Regions from separate parts of the Rahnella sp. RcJ3 genome, predicted to be linked through region 3. Evidence: predicted binding sites of a transcription regulator. Region 3 holds the regulator's gene; each other region holds the start of a gene.
What was found. Region 3 encodes CRP, which controls carbon source genes, mostly activating them, when cyclic AMP is high. Its sites were predicted from a motif close to ATGTGANNNNNNTCACAT; they were not measured.
Positions count from the first base shown of each region.

Region 1: the regulator CRP is predicted to act here: its motif matches at 2,379-2,396, upstream of DXU84_RS24545 (PTS sugar transporter subunit IIB).
Region 2: the regulator CRP is predicted to act here: its motif matches at 1,910-1,927, upstream of idnD (L-idonate 5-dehydrogenase).
Region 4: the regulator CRP is predicted to act here: its motif matches at 2,242-2,259, upstream of cytR (DNA-binding transcriptional regulator CytR).

Region 1 covers NZ_QSNX01000039.1:5,580-9,990, reverse strand. Annotated here, with positions in the region: gene DXU84_RS24550 (autotransporter outer membrane beta-barrel domain-containing protein) at 1-2,135, opposite strand, end outside; gene DXU84_RS24545 (PTS sugar transporter subunit IIB) at 2,536-2,859, shown strand; gene DXU84_RS24540 (PTS cellobiose transporter subunit IIC) at 2,856-4,184, shown strand; gene DXU84_RS24535 (glycoside hydrolase family 1 protein) at 4,238-4,411, shown strand, end outside.
Region 2 covers NZ_QSNX01000011.1:93,929-98,339, forward strand. Annotated here, with positions in the region: gene DXU84_RS15680 (helix-turn-helix domain-containing protein) at 1-525, opposite strand, end outside; gene DXU84_RS15685 (benzoate/H(+) symporter BenE family transporter) at 664-1,866, shown strand; gene idnD (L-idonate 5-dehydrogenase) at 1,989-3,020, shown strand; gene DXU84_RS15695 (DJ-1/PfpI family protein) at 3,108-3,704, shown strand; partial or broken gene DXU84_RS15700 (isochorismatase family protein) at 3,836-4,378, shown strand.
Region 3 covers NZ_QSNX01000014.1:99,156-103,566, reverse strand. Annotated here, with positions in the region: gene DXU84_RS18265 (phosphoribulokinase) at 1-472, shown strand, start outside; gene DXU84_RS18260 (OsmC family protein) at 476-883, opposite strand; gene crp (cAMP-activated global transcriptional regulator CRP) at 1,246-1,878, shown strand; gene DXU84_RS18250 (YccS/YhfK family putative transporter) at 1,940-4,015, shown strand.
Region 4 covers NZ_QSNX01000030.1:3,717-8,127, reverse strand. Annotated here, with positions in the region: gene priA (primosomal protein N') at 1-2,124, shown strand, start outside; gene cytR (DNA-binding transcriptional regulator CytR) at 2,328-3,356, shown strand; gene ftsN (cell division protein FtsN) at 3,456-4,397, shown strand.

The sequences.
Region 1 (4,411 bases), on a different contig from region 3:
TCTCCGGTATCGGTGGATTCACCGACCAGCCCGCGGGCGCTGTCCGAGCTGCTGGTTTTCTGATCCCCCAGCGAAATCATCACCCCGGCATGCACATTATTCCCGCGCGGTGTCTCATCCTGATACAAATCCTTGCCGATCTGGATATAACGAATGTCGCTGTCAAAACTGAAGCGACCTACATCATAATTATCATGCGATCCGCCGACGCGTGCCCATGTGCCATCCTGAGCACGTTTGACGCTATCGCCGGTACGTTCGTGATAAGACCCCATTGAGCTAAAGCCGTACTGCCGGTTAAGGAAGGGCGCGGCAATGTAACCCACGACATCCGTCCGGTAGGCGATCACCGGTTTAGGTGTGGGTGCAGGTTGCGGTGTGGGCTCCGGTGTCGGGTTAGGGGTCGGGTCAGGATCAGGCACTGGTTCCGGCGGCGGCACCGGCTCGAGCCAGGTGCGCAGATACCAGTCTTTTGGCGACGTACTGCCGCCTTTATAGAGATAATAATCGTATGCCCCCGCACTGACTTTTCTCAGCAATTTCAGCGACGATGTGTCATCCCCATCCACCTGCACCAGACGGATCCCGTCGCCTGTCGTCAGCGCACCATTGCCCCCGGCATTGCGCACCAGCACCCCAAAATTGCCGCTGGCGTTACCCTGAACATGCAGTAAATCGGTGGGGGAATTATCGCTGCCCAGTTGCGTGTTGAAATTCAGGGCACCGTTGCCGGAAAGCGTGCTGGCGGTAAGTGTGTGGAATGCCCCCTGCTGCGGTTGGGTGAAGTTCATCAGGCTGTTATCGAGCGATAAATCCCCGAGCACGGAATCGCCAGTCAGATTCCACACCGACTGATTATTCAGCGCCAGTGAATTGAGGTTTTGTACCGAGCCGGTCAGCACGGAGGCATCCAGTGTGACATCGGTTTTCGCCGTCGTCGCATTGATAATATTGCCGATAATCTGGCTTTTGCCGCTGACATTCACCGTACTGATGCCGTTATCGGCAAAGGTCATGGCCGCGTTAATACCGACAATGCGAGCGGCGTTTTCGATGATCACTTGCGCATTACCGTTGTAAATCTTGCTGATGCCGATATTGCCGCTGTTTATGGTCGCGTTATCAATGCGAACGTTTTGCCACTGATCGTCTGTCATGGGGGCGCCGCTCAGTGACAGGCCGACGGAGGCATTGCCCGGTGTGGAAATAAGTAGTTCATTTTCCAGAATCAGGTTGTTAGCGCCGAGGAATGTTATGCCGTTAGTGGACGTCGCCTTCGTGGTAATGGATCCGCCGTTGATCCGTACATTGCTGTCGTTTTCCAGCATCACGCCGTTGCCATATTGCCCGGAGGTGTGGATGTCGACATTCTTCATTTGTAAATTACCGAATGACAATATCACGGCATTGCTCTGATCTTTCTCTGTGATGATGGTTCCGCGATCATAAGTGACATTTGAGAAGCGGTCAGCGGACCCGTCGATACTTATCCCCTGGCGAACCTGAGATAAAATTGACGTATTCAGTAATGTGGCATCGGCATTGTTGATGGCTATTGCCGAACTGCTGGACATTCCCGAAAGATGATTAACAGTCAGCCCGGTGGCATTCAGCGTGGCGCCATTATTCACCTCAACGGCATTATCCGCATTATTGGCGTTAATTGTGGTATTCATCATATTCGCGGTGGCGTTATTATTAATCACCACTGCCGCACTGTTAGAATTAAGGGTCGCGTCGTTGATATTTAAAACACTGCCTGCATCTTGTATCGTCACCACATGGGAAATTTCCCCGGATTGACTGTTGTTATTAATCACGGAATCTTTCCCGATATTAATGACACCGCCATTTTGCGCGACAAGCGAGGAGCCAAGCTGGCTGCCGGAAGCGTTGAACGTGTTAGCCAGGAACGTCAGTTCTGCGCCGTTATTGACCATAATGCCATATTTTATCAACGGGTTATCGGCGACAATATTTTCGTTATCCTTGGTGGATAAGGTCAGCTTTTGATTGTTCGTCAGCAGCAGTGGCAGGGTGTAATTTGCCGCACTGGCGCTCATGACGGCAATATTGGGCAGGCAACACGCCAGCAGAATACATCGTGTAATTTTACAGGTGTTAAACGCCGGCATCAGGCATTCCTTAAAGATAATAAGCGGTGAATGCCGGACAATGTATTGATTAATTTCCCACCGACAAAATCATTCCATATCAATTTTTAACATCACATAGTGCGTGATATTAATCAGGTCTTATTTTGATTTTTGACGGTTTTAAATATCCTGCTGATGAGTAATTTAATCCCTCCGTGATAATTGTTATCTGGTTTTTCCTGTAGCGTGAGTTTCTTACTGCGCGAATGAAAAATGCGCAAAATGTGAAACGTTTCACATTGCCGGACAATCACCGTGAAATTTTATGAACAGGTTCGCACATTTTCCCTGAAGCCATGGAAACCGGTTTCCATAAAGCCTCAAATACCCTCAACAGGCTAAAAAGGGCAGAACATTAATCATCTCGGAGTGAAGCAAAATGAAAAGAATCATGCTTTGTTGTTCGGCGGGGATGTCGACCAGTTTGTTGGTGCGCAAGATGAAAGAAGTGGCGGCGGAACGCGGAGAAGAGGTGCAGATTGATGCATTCGGTGCCAGCGAGTTTGATGAAAAATTCCGTGATTATCAGGTGGTACTGCTCGGACCGCAGGTGCGTTACATGCAGGCTGATTTATCTGCCAGAGCGGCAGAATTCAACATTCCGGTCGAAACCATCAACATGATGGATTACGGCATGCAGCGCGGCGATAACGTGCTCGACTTCGCTTATGGCCTGATCGCACAGGAAGGAAGCCGCGTATGAGTGGCCTTTATCAGGCGATGGTTAACGTCATCGAAAAACACATCACGCCCCTGGCGGGCAGCGTTGGCCAGCAGCGGCATGTGATCGCCATCCGCGACGGCTTTATCGCTGCGCTGCCTTTTATGATTATCGGTTCGTTCATGCTGGTCTTTATTTTCCCGCCATTCTCGCCGGATACCACCATGGGATTTGCGCGCGGGTGGCTGGATCTGTCGCTGAAATACCGCGAGCAGCTGATGTTGCCGTGGTATCTGAGCATGGGCGTGATGACGTTTTTTATTTCGGTAGGCATTGGCGCAAGCCTCGGCAAACACTACAAGCTTGATCCGATCATGACCGGTTTACTGGCGTTTATGGCGTTTCTGCTGGTGGCTGCGCCGTATCATGACAAACAAATCTCGACGCAGTATTTCTCCGGCGAAGGCATTTTCACCGCGATCCTGACGGCGATTTATGCCGCCGAAGTGTATGCGCTGCTCAAGCGCCGCAATATCACCATCCGCCTGCCGAAAGAAGTGCCGACCGGCGTGGCGCGTTCGTTTGAAATTCTGATCCCGGTGGTGGCGATTGTCGCCACGCTGCACCCGCTGAACCTGTTTATTCAGTCCACCACCGGCATGATTATTCCGGAAGCCATCATGCATTTGCTGGCACCGCTGGTTTCTGCGTCGGATTCCCTGCCAGCGATTTTGATTTCAGTGTTTATCTGTCAGGTACTGTGGTTTGCGGGGATTCATGGCGCGCTGATTGTCACCGGCATCATGAACCCGTTCTGGATGACCAATCTGGCACTCAACCAGACGGCGTTGCAGGCCGGTGCGCCATTGCCACACATTTATCTGCAAGGATTCTGGGATCACTATCTGTTAATTGGCGGCGTGGGGTCGACCTTACCGCTGGCGATTTTGTTGCTGTGCAGCAAGGCCGTGCACCTGCGCACCATTGGCCGGATGGGGGTGGTGCCGAGCTTCTTTAACATCAATGAACCGATCCTGTTTGGCACGCCAATTATCATGAATCCGGTATTCTTCCTGCCGTTTACGCTGGTGCCGATGCTGAACGCTATTTTTGCTTACACCGCCACCAAACTCGGCTGGGTCGCGCAGGTGGTCTCGCTCACACCCTGGACAACGCCTGCGCCAATCGGTGCGTCATGGGCCGCAAACTGGGCATTCAGCCCGGTAATTATGTGCCTGTTCTGTATGGTGTTATCAGCCGTTATGTACTATCCGTTCCTGAAAGCCTATGAACGTACGTTGCTGAAACAGGAAGCGGAAAAAGCCCTGGCACAGACGGCGGGCAATGCCGTGCCGGCAAACAGCTAAACAGTCAAATAATTCAGTTAAAAACGTAAAGCTAACGGACAGCGAGGATGACGATGAAATACGCATTTCCAAAAGAATTCTGGTGGGGCAGTGCCAGTTCAGCGCCGCAGACGGAAGGTGAAACCCTGAGCCACGGAAAAAGCGCGACGGTGTGGGATCACTGGTATTCACAACAGCCGACGCGCTTTCACAATGACGTCGGTCCGCAGGATACCTCGACGTTTTAC
Region 2 (4,411 bases), on a different contig from region 3:
CACGGAATGACCGCTTTCATTGCGGTAAGCGTGCGGACAATCGGCAACAAAACGCAAAGCTTCACCGGCGCTGAGCACGCGCGTCACGCCGTCAACCGTCAGCGTCAGTTCACCTTCGATAACAATCACATGCTCAATCACTCCGGCTTCGTGTGGTGTGGATTCGCTGCATCCGCCCGGCTCGAGATCGATAACAAACATGTCCATACGCAGCGTGGTATCGAACGGAAACAGCGGCACCACGCGCATGCCCGAAGTGTCACTGTTGAACGTAGTCAGTAAGCCGTGGCGATGCAACGCCGCTGACTGCGCGGGCGGCGTTTCGAGAAATTCCGAGAACGAAACATTCAGGCCGCTGGCGATTTTCCACAGCGTCGCGACGGTCGGGCTGGATTCGCCGCGCTCGATTTGCCCGAGCATCGCCTTGCTGACGCCGGTATGTTCTGCCGTCTGGCTGAGACTCCAGCCGCGTTCGCTGCGCACGGCTTTCAGCTGGCTGCCAATATGGTGGGTGAGTTCCTGCATCCTGACTCCTCTGGCAATCGTTTTTACCGATCGCGATTGTGCGTTATAACGCACAGTGATATCTTGAGCGCAGCAGATGTGCGCTATAACGCACAACAGCATACCGCCAGCGTCCGCTAACCAGAAGGAATTTCGCCCATGGCCTCGCGTCTCAGTTTGCAGAATTTAACGTTTTCGGCGGTAATCGCCGGATTTGTCGCGGTTTTAGTCGGGTATACCAGCTCCGCGGCGATTATCTTTCAGGCGGCGGAAGCGGCGGGCGCCAGCGTAGCGCAGATTGGCGGCTGGCTGAGTATGCTCGGGCTGGGCATGGGCGTTACCAGCATCGGGCTATCGTTGTATTACCGCACGCCGGTGGTGACGGCCTGGTCAACGCCCGGTGCGGCGCTGCTGGTGACCAGCCTGCCCGGCACTTCGCTTAACGAAGCCATTGGCGTATTTGTGTTTGCCACCGGGCTGATCCTGCTGTGTGGCGTGACCGGTTTATTCGCCAGACTGATGCATTACATTCCTCAGGCGCTGTCAGCGGCGATGCTCGGCGGTATTCTGTTGCGTTTCGGGCTGAACGCCTTTACCTCACTGCAAAGCAATTTTGCCCTCGCAGGGACCATGTGTCTGGTGTATCTGCTGGCAAAACGCGCCCTGCCGCGCTATGCGGTGGTAATGGCGCTGGTTGCCGGGCTGATCGTCGCCGCATTACAGGGTGATATTGCCCTGCACGGTCAGACGCTGACCTTCGCCGCACCGGCGTTTGTGATGCCGCATTTCACACTTTCCACCATTATCGGCATTGGCATTCCGTTTTTTGTGGTGACCATGGCCTCACAGAATGCGCCGGGCATCGCCACACTGAAAGCGCACGGCTACCATCTGCCTGTTTCGCCACTGATTTCCTGGACAGCGCTGACTGCGTTAGTTTTAGCGCCGTTCGGCGGTTTTACCATCTGTATCGCCGCCATTACCGCCGCGATTTGTATGGGTGAGGATATTCATCCTGATCCCAAAAAACGCTATATGGCGGCCGTCTCGGCAGGCGTTTTCTATCTGATTGCGGGCGTGTTTGGCGGTTCCATCGGCATGGTCTTTACTGCGTTACCGGAGGCGCTGATCCACACCATCGCCGGGCTGGCGCTGCTCGGCACCATTGCTGGCAGCCTGTACCGCGCGCTGGAAAATGAGCGTCAGCGCGACGCGGCAATCATTACGTTTCTGATCACTGCTTCCGGCGTCACGCTGCTGGGAGTCGGTTCGGCATTCTGGGGGCTGGCCGGTGGTGTGATAACCCATCTGATCCTCAGCATTCCGGCGCGCAATCGTGATAAATCTGCCGGGAAAAGTTGAGTCCGTTCAAGTTATGGGTAACAGGTTTTCGTAACACGACGCAAAGTGACGACGATCACATTTTATGACCGGCAAACCCTCTTTACTGGGCGCAATCAGGCCCTTTAAAGAGCGAGAATTCCATGACTATTGCCACACAATCCTGCGTCGTAACCGGGAAAAAAGACGTTTCGGTGATCAACCAGACCCTCGACTACACCGGAGCAGGTACGCTGGTGAAAATCACCCGCGGCGGCATCTGCGGCTCGGATCTGCATTATTACGAACACGGCGCGGTGGGTGATTTCAAAGTGCGCGAGGCGATGGTACTCGGCCACGAAGTGGTGGGTGTGGTGGAGAAATCGGATACCCCGCGTTTGCAGCCTGGTCAGAAAGTGGCGCTGAACCCGAGTAAGCCGTGCAAAGCCTGCAAATACTGTCTTTCCGGCGACGAAAATCAGTGCACCACCATGAAATTCTTCGGCAGCGCGATGTATTTCCCGCACATCAATGGCGCGTTTACGCAGTATAAGATCGTCGACAGCGACCAGTGCATTCCTTACGACAATCAGGTCAGTGACCGTCTGATGGTGTTCGCCGAGCCGCTGGCCGTCGCCATTCATGCCGTCAATCAGGCAGGCGATATTCATGGCAAAACGGTGTTTGTTTCCGGCGTCGGTCCGATCGGTTGCCTGATCGTGCTGGCGGCGAAAGCCAAAGGCGCCGCGCAAATCGTGGTGACGGACCCGAGCGAACGTTGCCGCACGCTGGCACTGGCGGTGGGTGCAGGTAAAGCGCTGGACGCCGCACAGGGTGATTTCAGTGAATATCAGGCGGAGAAAGGCTTTTTCGATGTCTCCTTTGATGCCTCCGGCCATCCGTCTTCCATCCGCCGTTGTCTGGAAGTGACCCGCGCGCGCGGCACGCTGGTTCAGGTCGGCATGGGACCGGTGGTGAATGAATTCCCGCTGATGATGCTCATTGCCAAAGAAATTAACTGGGTCGGCAGCTTCCGCTTCACCGAAGAATTCAACACGGCGGTCGAATGGCTGGCGAATAAAACTGTCGATCCGATGCCGCTGCTGTCGGCGGAATTCCCGCAGGAAAGCCTGGTGGAAGCGCTGGAGTACGCTCTGGATAAATCCAAAGCCTCGAAAGTGCAACTGGTTTTCTAGTTCACTCTGCAACGCCACTCACAATATCAAAACACCGTTTCATTTTATTATGTCCTCTGATTTTTATCCTCAGAGGACATTTGCATTATGGTAAAGGACAACGCGAAAAAGCAGGTCGCTCTGCTGCTGGCCGACGGATTTGAAGAAGGTGAAGCGGTAATTGTGCTCGATATTCTCGAGCGGCTGGAGATTCAGGTCACCACATTAGCCTGCCAGAAAAGCCTGACGCTGCGCACCTATCACGGCATTCAGATGCAGGCCAACGAACTGCTGTCCGCGCAGGGTGATCGTTTATTCGATGCCGTGGTAATGCCCGGCGGGCCGGAAGGTTCAGTGGCGCTGGCGGCCAGTAAAGAGGTGGTGGAATTTGTCCGCCGTCATGACAACGCCGGGAAACTGATTTGCCCGCTGTGCTCCGCTGCCGCGCGCGTACTGGGCGGAAACGGGCTGCTGAAAGGTCGTCGCTATGTCTGTTCCGGCGATTTATACAAAGACGTGAAAGACGGCGTTTACCTCAATCAGTCGTTTGTAGAAGACGGCAACTTACTCAGCGGCAAAGGATTAGGGCTGGCGTTTGATTTTGCGTTTCAGCTTGCGTACCGCCTGACCGGCGATGCTGAAACGACCAATTTCCAGGCCGACCATATCGACTATCACCACTGGCGCGCCGATCAGAAGCTTTGATCAAAAAATTCTGAACCGACGGCGGATGGCGCAGGTCGTCCGCCCTGGTCAGCATCATGTCCGTTTTTGGCATTCTTCTCATTTCAATTCAGGCGCACACTGGCTTCACACTCACCAGATGGAGTCCGGAAATGACCCAAAGCGCCCTGTTAAATATCGACGTTCAACGTTCCTTCGAACATAAAGACTTCTGGCAGCAGGATGATTTACCGGCTTTCAGCGCAGCCTTAACCCGCCTGATTGATGGTTGTCAGGCCCGCAACGTGCCGGTTATCGACGTGTTTCACGTCAATCCTGATGGCGACTTTTCGCTGGCTTCCGGTCTGGTCACGCCGATGACGTTCCTCACACACCAGCCGCAACATGTCGTCCATAAACACGTCCACAATGCCCTGACGGAATCCGGCCTCGACGGCTGGCTGCGCGATAAAGGCATCACGCATCTGATTATCGCCGGTATGCGTACCGAGCAGTGCTGCGAAACCACGGCCCGCGTGGCGTCCGATCTCGGCTATTCAGTGACTTTTGTCACCGAAGCGACACTGACGTTCCCGATGATCCACGCCAGCGGACTCACGCTGAGCGCGCAGGAGATCAAATTGCGTACCGAACTGGTGCTCGACGACCGCTTTGCCACCCTCACCGACGTGACCGGTGCGCTGGCGGAACTTGACCGCGTTGTGTGAAGATAGCGTTTTCCCCTGCGG
Region 3 (4,411 bases):
CGGTGGTGTGGTGGCGGACAAAATTGACGTTGCCGCGCAGGTCGACCTGCTGGTCGGCGTAGTGCCTATCGTCAACCTCGAATGGATCCAGAAACTGGTGCGCGATACCGGCGAGCGCGGGCATTCCCGTGAAGCGGTGATGGATTCCGTCGTGCGTTCGATGGATGACTATATCAATTACATTACGCCGCAGTTTTCCCGCACACACATCAATTTCCAGCGGGTACCCACCATCGACACCTCGAACCCGTTTGCCGCCAAAGCCATTCCGTCACTGGATGAAAGCTTTGTGGTGATTCATTTTCAGGGACTGGATGACATCGATTTCCCGTATCTGCTGGCCATGCTGCAAGGGTCGTTTATCTCGCACATCAAAACACTGGTGGTGCCGGGCGGCAAAATGGGGCTGGCGATGGAGCTGATCATGGCGCCGCTGGTGCAGCGCCTGATGGAAGGCAAGAAGATCGAGTAAACTTTATTCGGCTGCAATCACTTCAAAGCTGTGGGTGATTGTGGCTGCTTTCCCCAGCATCAGAGACACAGAACAGTATTTTTCGGCAGACAGGCTGACCGCACGTTCAACAATCTTATCGGTCAGATCCTTACCGGTGACGATAAAATGCAGATTGATGTGAGTGAACAGACGCGGCGCTTCTTCGCGGCGTTGTGAGGTCAGCTTCACTTCACAATCACGCACGTCATTACGACCTTTTTGCAAAATTGACACCACGTCGATTGCACTACACCCCCCTGCGGACATCAGTAACATTTCCATCGGGCTTGGGGCTTTATCACCCGCGTTTCCATCCATTGAAATCTGATGACCCGATGCAGACTCACCTAAAAATGTCAGTCCTTCAACCCATTTGACACGTGCATGCATGAACTATTCTCCCGGTGAATAAACTTGTCGAAATCTGCTCTCAGAGTACCCTTTCACCTAAAATCTGGCAACGTAACCCGATCGCCATCATGCTGAAGCGAGACAACAGAAGACAGCATCTCAAACCTGTGCTACAAACAAAGCCGAAACATACTTTCCAGTAAATTGCGGTGACGGTTTTTGCGGTTTAAGTACAGAACCCACGGTGATGACAGCAATAAACAGGCTGTTGCACTCCGACATCCGCTTGCAGCATTTCTGGAGAGTTATATGCTGAAAGGGCGCTTTGGATTTGAAGTGCCGTACAGGGAACTCTGAGCCCTGTGATTTTGGGCAGCGATAACAACAGAGGATAATAGCAAATGGTTCTCGGCAAGCCACAAACAGACCCGACTCTTGAATGGTTCCTGTCTCACTGTCATATACATAAGTATCCTTCTAAAAGTACGCTGATTCACCAGGGTGAAAAAGCCGAAACGCTTTACTACATCGTGAAAGGGTCAGTTGCTGTCCTGATTAAAGATGAAGAAGGCAAGGAAATGATACTGTCCTACCTTAACCAAGGTGACTTCATCGGTGAGCTGGGACTCTTCGAAGAAGGTCAGGAACGCAGTGCCTGGGTACGTGCTAAAACTGCCTGTGAAGTGGCTGAAATTTCATATAAAAAATTCCGCCAGCTGATTCAGGTTAACCCGGATATTCTGATGCGTCTCTCCGCGCAGATGGCCAACCGTCTGCAAGTGACGTCAGAGAAAGTCGGCAACCTTGCCTTCCTTGACGTTACCGGTCGTATCGCTCAAACCTTGCTCAATCTGGCTAAACAGCCTGATGCAATGACCCATCCGGACGGGATGCAAATCAAGATTACCCGCCAGGAAATTGGCCAAATCGTCGGTTGTTCACGTGAAACAGTCGGACGCATTCTCAAAATGCTGGAAGATCAAAGCCTGATCTCCGCACACGGTAAAACGATTGTCGTTTACGGCACACGTTAATCCCTCAAAAATTGGCGCGGCAAAACACTGTCGCGCCTTTTTTATGGGCTAAGCTTTACCCATGACGCTATGGCGAAGACTGTTTTACCATCCTGAAGTGAACTACGCGCTGCGCCAGACGCTGGTGTTGTGCTTACCTGTTGGCATTTGCTGGCTGTTTGGCAATTTGCAAATGGGCCTGCTGTTTTCCCTCTGCCCGGCCTGTTGTAACATCGCCGGTCTGGATACCCCGCATAAACGCTTTTTCAAACGCCTGCTCGTCGGCGGTTCACTCTTTGCCGTGAGCAGCCTTCTGCTGCAACTGATGCTCGAAAGCTGGCATATACCGCTGCCGCTGATCATGCTGTCGCTGGCGTTACTGCTCGGCGTCACCGGTGAAATCAGCCCGCTGCATGCGCGCCTGCTGCCCGGTGCGCTGGTGGCGACTATCTTCACGCTGAGTATGGTGGGCGTGCGCCCGATGTGGCAGGCCCCGGTGTTGTTCGCCGCTGGCACAGCCTGGTACGGATTGTTTAACTGGGCGTGGTTTCGTATTTCGGAAGAACAGCCGATGCGCGAAACACTCAGCCAGCTCTATCTGCAACTCGCGGATTATTTCGAAGCCAAGTACAGCCTGCTGACGCAACACACCGATCCCGAAACCGCGTTACCCCCACTGCTAGCCCGCCAGCAGCAGGTTATCGACCTGATTGCCCTGCTTTATCAGCAATTACACATGTTGCCCCAGCACGGACATCATCATCACCATAAGCGGCTGTTTCAGCGTTTTCAGGTGGCGCTCGATTTGCAGGAGCACATTACAGTGAGCCTGCATCAGCCGGAAGAAGTGCAGAAACTGGTGGAGGAAAGCCATGCCGAAGCGGTTATCCGCCGAAATGCACAGGTGATTTCCACCCGTCTTCGGGTGATTGCCGACGATATTCTTTATCACCGTTTATCCGGGCGCTTTACGATGGCCAATGAGCTGACCGCGCTGGAGAAAATCGCCGCGCGCAACCCGGACAATCCGGTAGGTCAGTTTTGTTATTACCATTTCAGCCGCATTGCCCGTCTGTTACGCACACAGCGGCCGTTGTACAAACGTGACCTGATGAACACCCAGCCGCGTTTGCCCTTCTGGCCCGCGCTGAAAAGCTATCTTTCCTTCAAATCCGTGGCACTGCGTAATGCCGCACGTTTGGGCATTATTCTGGCGATTGGCAGCAGTCTGGGTCTGTTCTTCAATTTGCCCAAACCCTACTGGATCTTGCTGACTATCATGTTGGTCAGCCAGAACGGTTATAACGCCACGCGGGTGAGGATCCAGCACCGTGCACTCGGTACGCTGGCTGGATTGCTGATTGCCTCAGGCTTGCTCAAACTGGAACTGCCGGAAGGCACCACGCTGCTGTGCATGTTGCTGATCACCCTGTTGTCCTATACCGTTCTGCGCAAAAACTACGGACTGGCGATGGTCGGCATGACGGTGACTGCAGTGTATACCCTGCAATTGCTGGCGATGAACGGCGTGCATTTTCTGGTACCACGACTGGTCGATACCCTGATCGGCTGCGCGCTGGCCTTTGGTGGCACTATCTGGTTGTGGCCGCAATGGCAAAGCGGTTTGCTGCGCCAGAATGCACACCAGGCGCTGGAAATCTATCAGGACGCTATCCGCCTGCTGCTCGAGGAAAGCCCCGACACCGCCAAACTGGCGTACACCCGTATGCAGGTCAATCAGGCGCACAATAAGCTGTTCACTTCGCTAAATCAGGCGATGCAGGAGCCGGGTTTTAACTCACATTATCTGGCGGATATGCGTTTGTGGGTGACGCACAGTCAGTTTGTGGTTGAGCATATCAACGCGATGACGATCCTCGCCCGCGAGCATTACATGCTGCCGGAAAAACTGGCGACGGAGTATTTACAGACCTGCGAAATCGCGCTGCAAAGCTGTCAGCAACGACTGCTCTACGACGGGCCGGGCAGCGAGAACAACCTGTTTAATGCGCCGGAACTTCACCCGGATATGCCACTGACAGAAATGGAACGCCATCTGCGGCGCGTAATTTCACATCTCAGCGTGATGCATACCATCTCGTCACTGGCGTGGAAGCAGAGGCCGCATCATGGGATCTGGCTGACGCGGCGGGCGTGAAGGGGGAGACCCCTTTCAAATCCCCTTTTTACTGGCTTGCAGCCAGACTGCTTTTTGAAATTGCGAATATCTCGGTTTCTCAAGTACGGATGCCGTGTACTGACGTTCTTTTAAACGGATTGAGAAAGTTTCGGTTTTTCAATTGCCGTGTTCGCTTAACTCACCGAGCCGAAACCGACCAAAGAGGGCTAAGACGAGCCCTCTTTGGAATCTCCACGTCTTAAACTGCGCGCTTCGCTCGTAGGCTATGTTCCAGCAACCACAGCGACAGGCTGGAAATCTTGCCGCGTTGCGGTTCCTTCTCTCGGTCTTCGAGCCACTGGTCTCGAAGCCGCTCCGTTCAGCAAGATTTCTGAATCGCCCGCAGGATTCTAAATTCAAAAGCAGAAGGGTTTT
Region 4 (4,411 bases), on a different contig from region 3:
CAGGTTTCAAAGGGTTGCCGGGTCAGTGTGCCTTTCGGAAAACGCGACGCCATTGGCATCGTCACTCAGGTCAGCGACTTCAGCGAATTTGGCCTGGAGAAACTGAAACCGGTGCGGGAAGTCCTCGACAGCTCCAGTCTGTTTACCCCTGATCTGTGGCGCATCTTGTTTTGGGCCGCCGACTATTACCATTACCCGATCGGCGAAGTGCTGTTCCATGCGCTGCCGGTATTGTTACGTCAGGGGAAAGCCGCTGAGCTTACACCGCTGTGGCAATGGTTCGCCACCGAGGAGGGGCGCGCGACGCCGCTCGACAGTCTCAAACGTGCGCCAAAACAACAGCAGGCGATGGCAGCACTGATGCAAAAACCGTTGTATCGTCATCAGGTTGCCGATCTTGATCTTACCGATACGGCCCTGCAGGCATTACGAGCCAAAGGGCTGACGGATTTACGCAGTATTGCGCCCGCCACGCACGACTGGCGCCAGGATTTCTCGGTGATCGGCGAACGTTTACGACTCAATACCGAGCAGGCCACCGCCGTCGGCGCGATCCGCAGTGAAGATCAGCAATTTTCCGCCTGGTTGCTGGCCGGTGTAACCGGCTCAGGTAAAACCGAAGTGTATCTGAGCGTGCTGGAAAACATTCTGGCGCAGGGTCGGCAGGCGCTGGTGATGGTGCCGGAAATCGGCCTGACGCCGCAAACCATCGCACGTTTTCGCGAACGTTTCAGTGCGCCGGTGGATGTGCTGCACTCCGGCCTGAACGACAGCGAACGCCTCGCCGTCTGGCTGCGGGCGCGCAATGGCGAAGCGGGCATCGTCATTGGCACCCGTTCATCGCTGTTTACACCGTTTGCGCGCCTCGGCGTCATTATCATTGATGAAGAACACGACAGTTCTTATAAGCAGCAGGAAGGCTGGCGCTATCACGCCCGTGATCTGGCGGTGTACCGCGCTCACGCTGAAAATATCCCGATTATTATGGGCTCGGCAACCCCGGCGCTGGAAACGCTGCACAATGTTGAACTGGGGAAATATCGTCAGCTCAAACTGACCAAACGTGCCGGAAATGCCAAACTCGCCCGTCAGAATTTGCTGGATTTAAAAGGGTTGCAGCTGAAAGTCGGGCTGTCTCAACCGCTGATCCAGAAAATGCAGGAGCATCTGAAAGCCGATAATCAGGTCATGCTGTTCCTCAACCGCCGCGGCTATGCGCCTGCCCTGCTTTGCCATGAGTGTGGCTGGATAGCCGAATGTCAGCGCTGTGATCACTATTACACTCTGCACCAGAATCAGCGTCAGTTACGCTGCCACCATTGTGACAGTCAGCGCGCCGTGCCGCATCAGTGTCCGCATTGCGGCTCAACACAACTGGTCTCGGTCGGCGTCGGTACAGAACAGCTGGAAAACGAACTGGCGCCGTTGTTCCCGGATACGCCAATCACGCGCATTGACCGCGATACCACCAGCCGGAAAGGTTCGCTGGAACAACACCTGAATGAAGTCCATCGTGGCGGCGCACGTATTCTTATCGGCACCCAAATGCTGGCAAAAGGGCACCACTTCCCTGATGTTACGCTGGTGTCATTGCTGGATGTCGACGGCGCGCTGTTCTCGGCAGATTTCCGTTCTGCCGAGCGCTTTGCCCAGCTTTATACGCAGGTTTCAGGCCGTGCCGGACGTGCAGGCAAACAGGGTGAAGTCGTATTGCAAACTCACCATCCCGAACATCCGCTGTTACAGGTGCTGTTGCAGCAGGGCTACGACGAGTTCGCCAGACAGACCCTGGCGGAGCGCAAAAGCGTCTTCCTTCCTCCTTATACCAGCCACATTATGATCCGCTCGGAAGACCACGATAATCAGCAATCTGCGCTGTTCCTTCAGCAGTTACGTAATCTGCTCGAATCCAGTCCGCTGAAAGATGATTCGCTGTGGATCCTGGGGCCGGTTCCTGCCTTACAAGCCAAACGCAGCGGACGTTTCCGCTGGCAGCTTTTATTGCAGCATCCTTCACGGCGCGTTTTGCAGCATCTGATCAAAAGCTCTCAGCCGCTGATTTCAAGTCTGCCGCAAGCCAAAAAAGTGAAATGGACACTGGATGTCGATCCGATTGACAGCTGATTCCAAAAGCGAATTTGCGTGAATAGTCAGGTTTTTTGCGTGATGCATCGAAAAAAGCATCTGGGTCACACTTTTAATGCAAATTAGGTAACAAATCCTACTCACATTCTGTTTAGAATGTGATGAGCTACACATCATGCGTAGCCAGGTGAGGAATGTTGATGTTGTTGTCTCAGTTTGATGCTGTTGCAAGGAGAGAGACGTTGGAGCACAAGAAAGAATTACCCGCCGCAACAATGAAAGATGTGGCTGAACAGGCAGGCGTTTCAACAGCAACCGTATCCCGTGCATTAATGAATCCGGAGAAAGTCTCCGCCGCGACTCGCCAGAAAGTTGATCAGGCCGTCATGGCCGTCGGTTATTCTCCTCATGCCCTGGCCCGCAACCTGAAGCGTAATGAATCACGCACTATTTTGGTGATCGTCCCCGACATCTGCGATCCGTTTTTCGCCGATCTGATCCAGGGGATCGAGCGCACGGCCGCCGAAAGCGGTTATCTGGTGTTGATCGGTGATTGTGCTCAGCAAAATCAGCAAGAGAAAACCTTTATCAATCTGATCATTACCAAGCAAATTGACGGTATGCTGCTGCTCGGCTCTGATTTACCTTTCGATGCCAGCAAAGAAGAACAACGCAATTTGCCACCGATGGTGATGGCGAATGAATTTGCGCCGGAACTTGAACTGCCGACAGTCCACATTGATAACCTGACGGCCGCGTTCGAAGCTGTGCATTATCTTCTCAAGCTGGGGCATCACCGTATTGCCTGCATCGCCGGGCCAAAGCATATGCCATTGTGCCAGTACCGTTCACAAGGTTATGTGCAGGCGCTGCGCCGCAACGGACTGAGCGTCGAGAGCAAGCTGACCATTCATGGTGATTTCAGCTATGAATCGGGGGCGCAAGCCGTCACCGAGTTGATGGCCCTGCCCGTGCCGCCGACGGCGATTTTCTGCCACAACGATGTGATGGCGATTGGTGCCATGTTCCAGGCGAAAAAAATGGGTCTGCGCATTCCGCAGGATTTGTCGGTTGTCGGCTTCGATGACATCAAGGCCAGCCAGTATACCGATCCTCCGCTGACGACCGTTGCGCAGCCGAGATTCCAGCTTGGCCGTCAGGCCATGTTATTATTACTTGAGCAGTTACAGGGAAATCCGGTACAAAACGGTTCGCTGCTGCTTGATAGCGAGCTGGTGGTGCGGGAAAGCACTGCGGCCCCAAAAGCGTGAGTCCGATTTTATGCTGTTCAACAGTTTTAATTTCAGTAAATGTTCAGGGTTGAGTAACATGACGCACTTCTTCATTCATCACGACACAGCGAAACGATAGTGGCACAAAGAGACTATGTAAGCCGTGGGCGCTCAGGAGCGCGGCGGAAAAGTACCAGCCGGAGTAAAAAACGCAGTTCCACAACGATCTCCAAAACCATGGTGGTGTTAGCCGTTGCGGTACTGGTGGTGTTTGTCGGTGGCCTCTATTTTATTGCGCACAATAAACATGAAGAAGCGACAGTGTTGCCGACGCACGCTGTCCGTCCGGGTAATGGATTGCCACCTAAGCCAGAAGAACGCTGGCGCTACATTAAAGAACTGGAAAACCGCCAGATGGGCGTCACCACGCCGACAGAACCGACGGCGGGCGGACAGGTCGAATCCAAAACACAACTGACGCCTGAACAGCGCCAGCTTCTCGAACAGATGCAGGCCGATATGCGCCAGACACCAACACAGTTGTCTGAAGTGCCGTATAACGACCCGAATCAGGCCACGCAGGCACCGGCGCATACTCAACGTCAGGTTCAGCAACAGCAGCCGACGTACGCGCAGCAGCAGCCGGTAACTCAGCCGCGTCAGGTTCAGCCACAGCCAACGTATACGCCGCAAACGCAGCCGGTACGTGCGCCTCAGGCCCAGGTGCAAACGCAACCCGTTCAGCCAAAACCGAAGCCGCAAGTGAAAGAGCCGGTGAAAGAAGCACCGAAACCGCAACAGCCAGCCACCATTACCCAGGCTGAGCCGGAAAAACCGAAAGCACAGGAAAAAACCCAGCGCTTTGTGGTTCAGTGCGGTTCGTTCAAAGGATCTGAGCAGGCGGAATCCCAGCGCGCCAAGCTGGCATTCGAAGGTTTTGAAGGCCGGATCACCACCGGCGGTGGCTGGAGTCGCGTCGTCATCGGCCCGTACAACAGCCGTTCTGGTGCTGACAGCACACTATCGCGCCTCAAAGGCGCTGGCATCTCCGGTTGCATTCCCGTCGCAACCGGGGGTTGAAAACCCGTAATCCT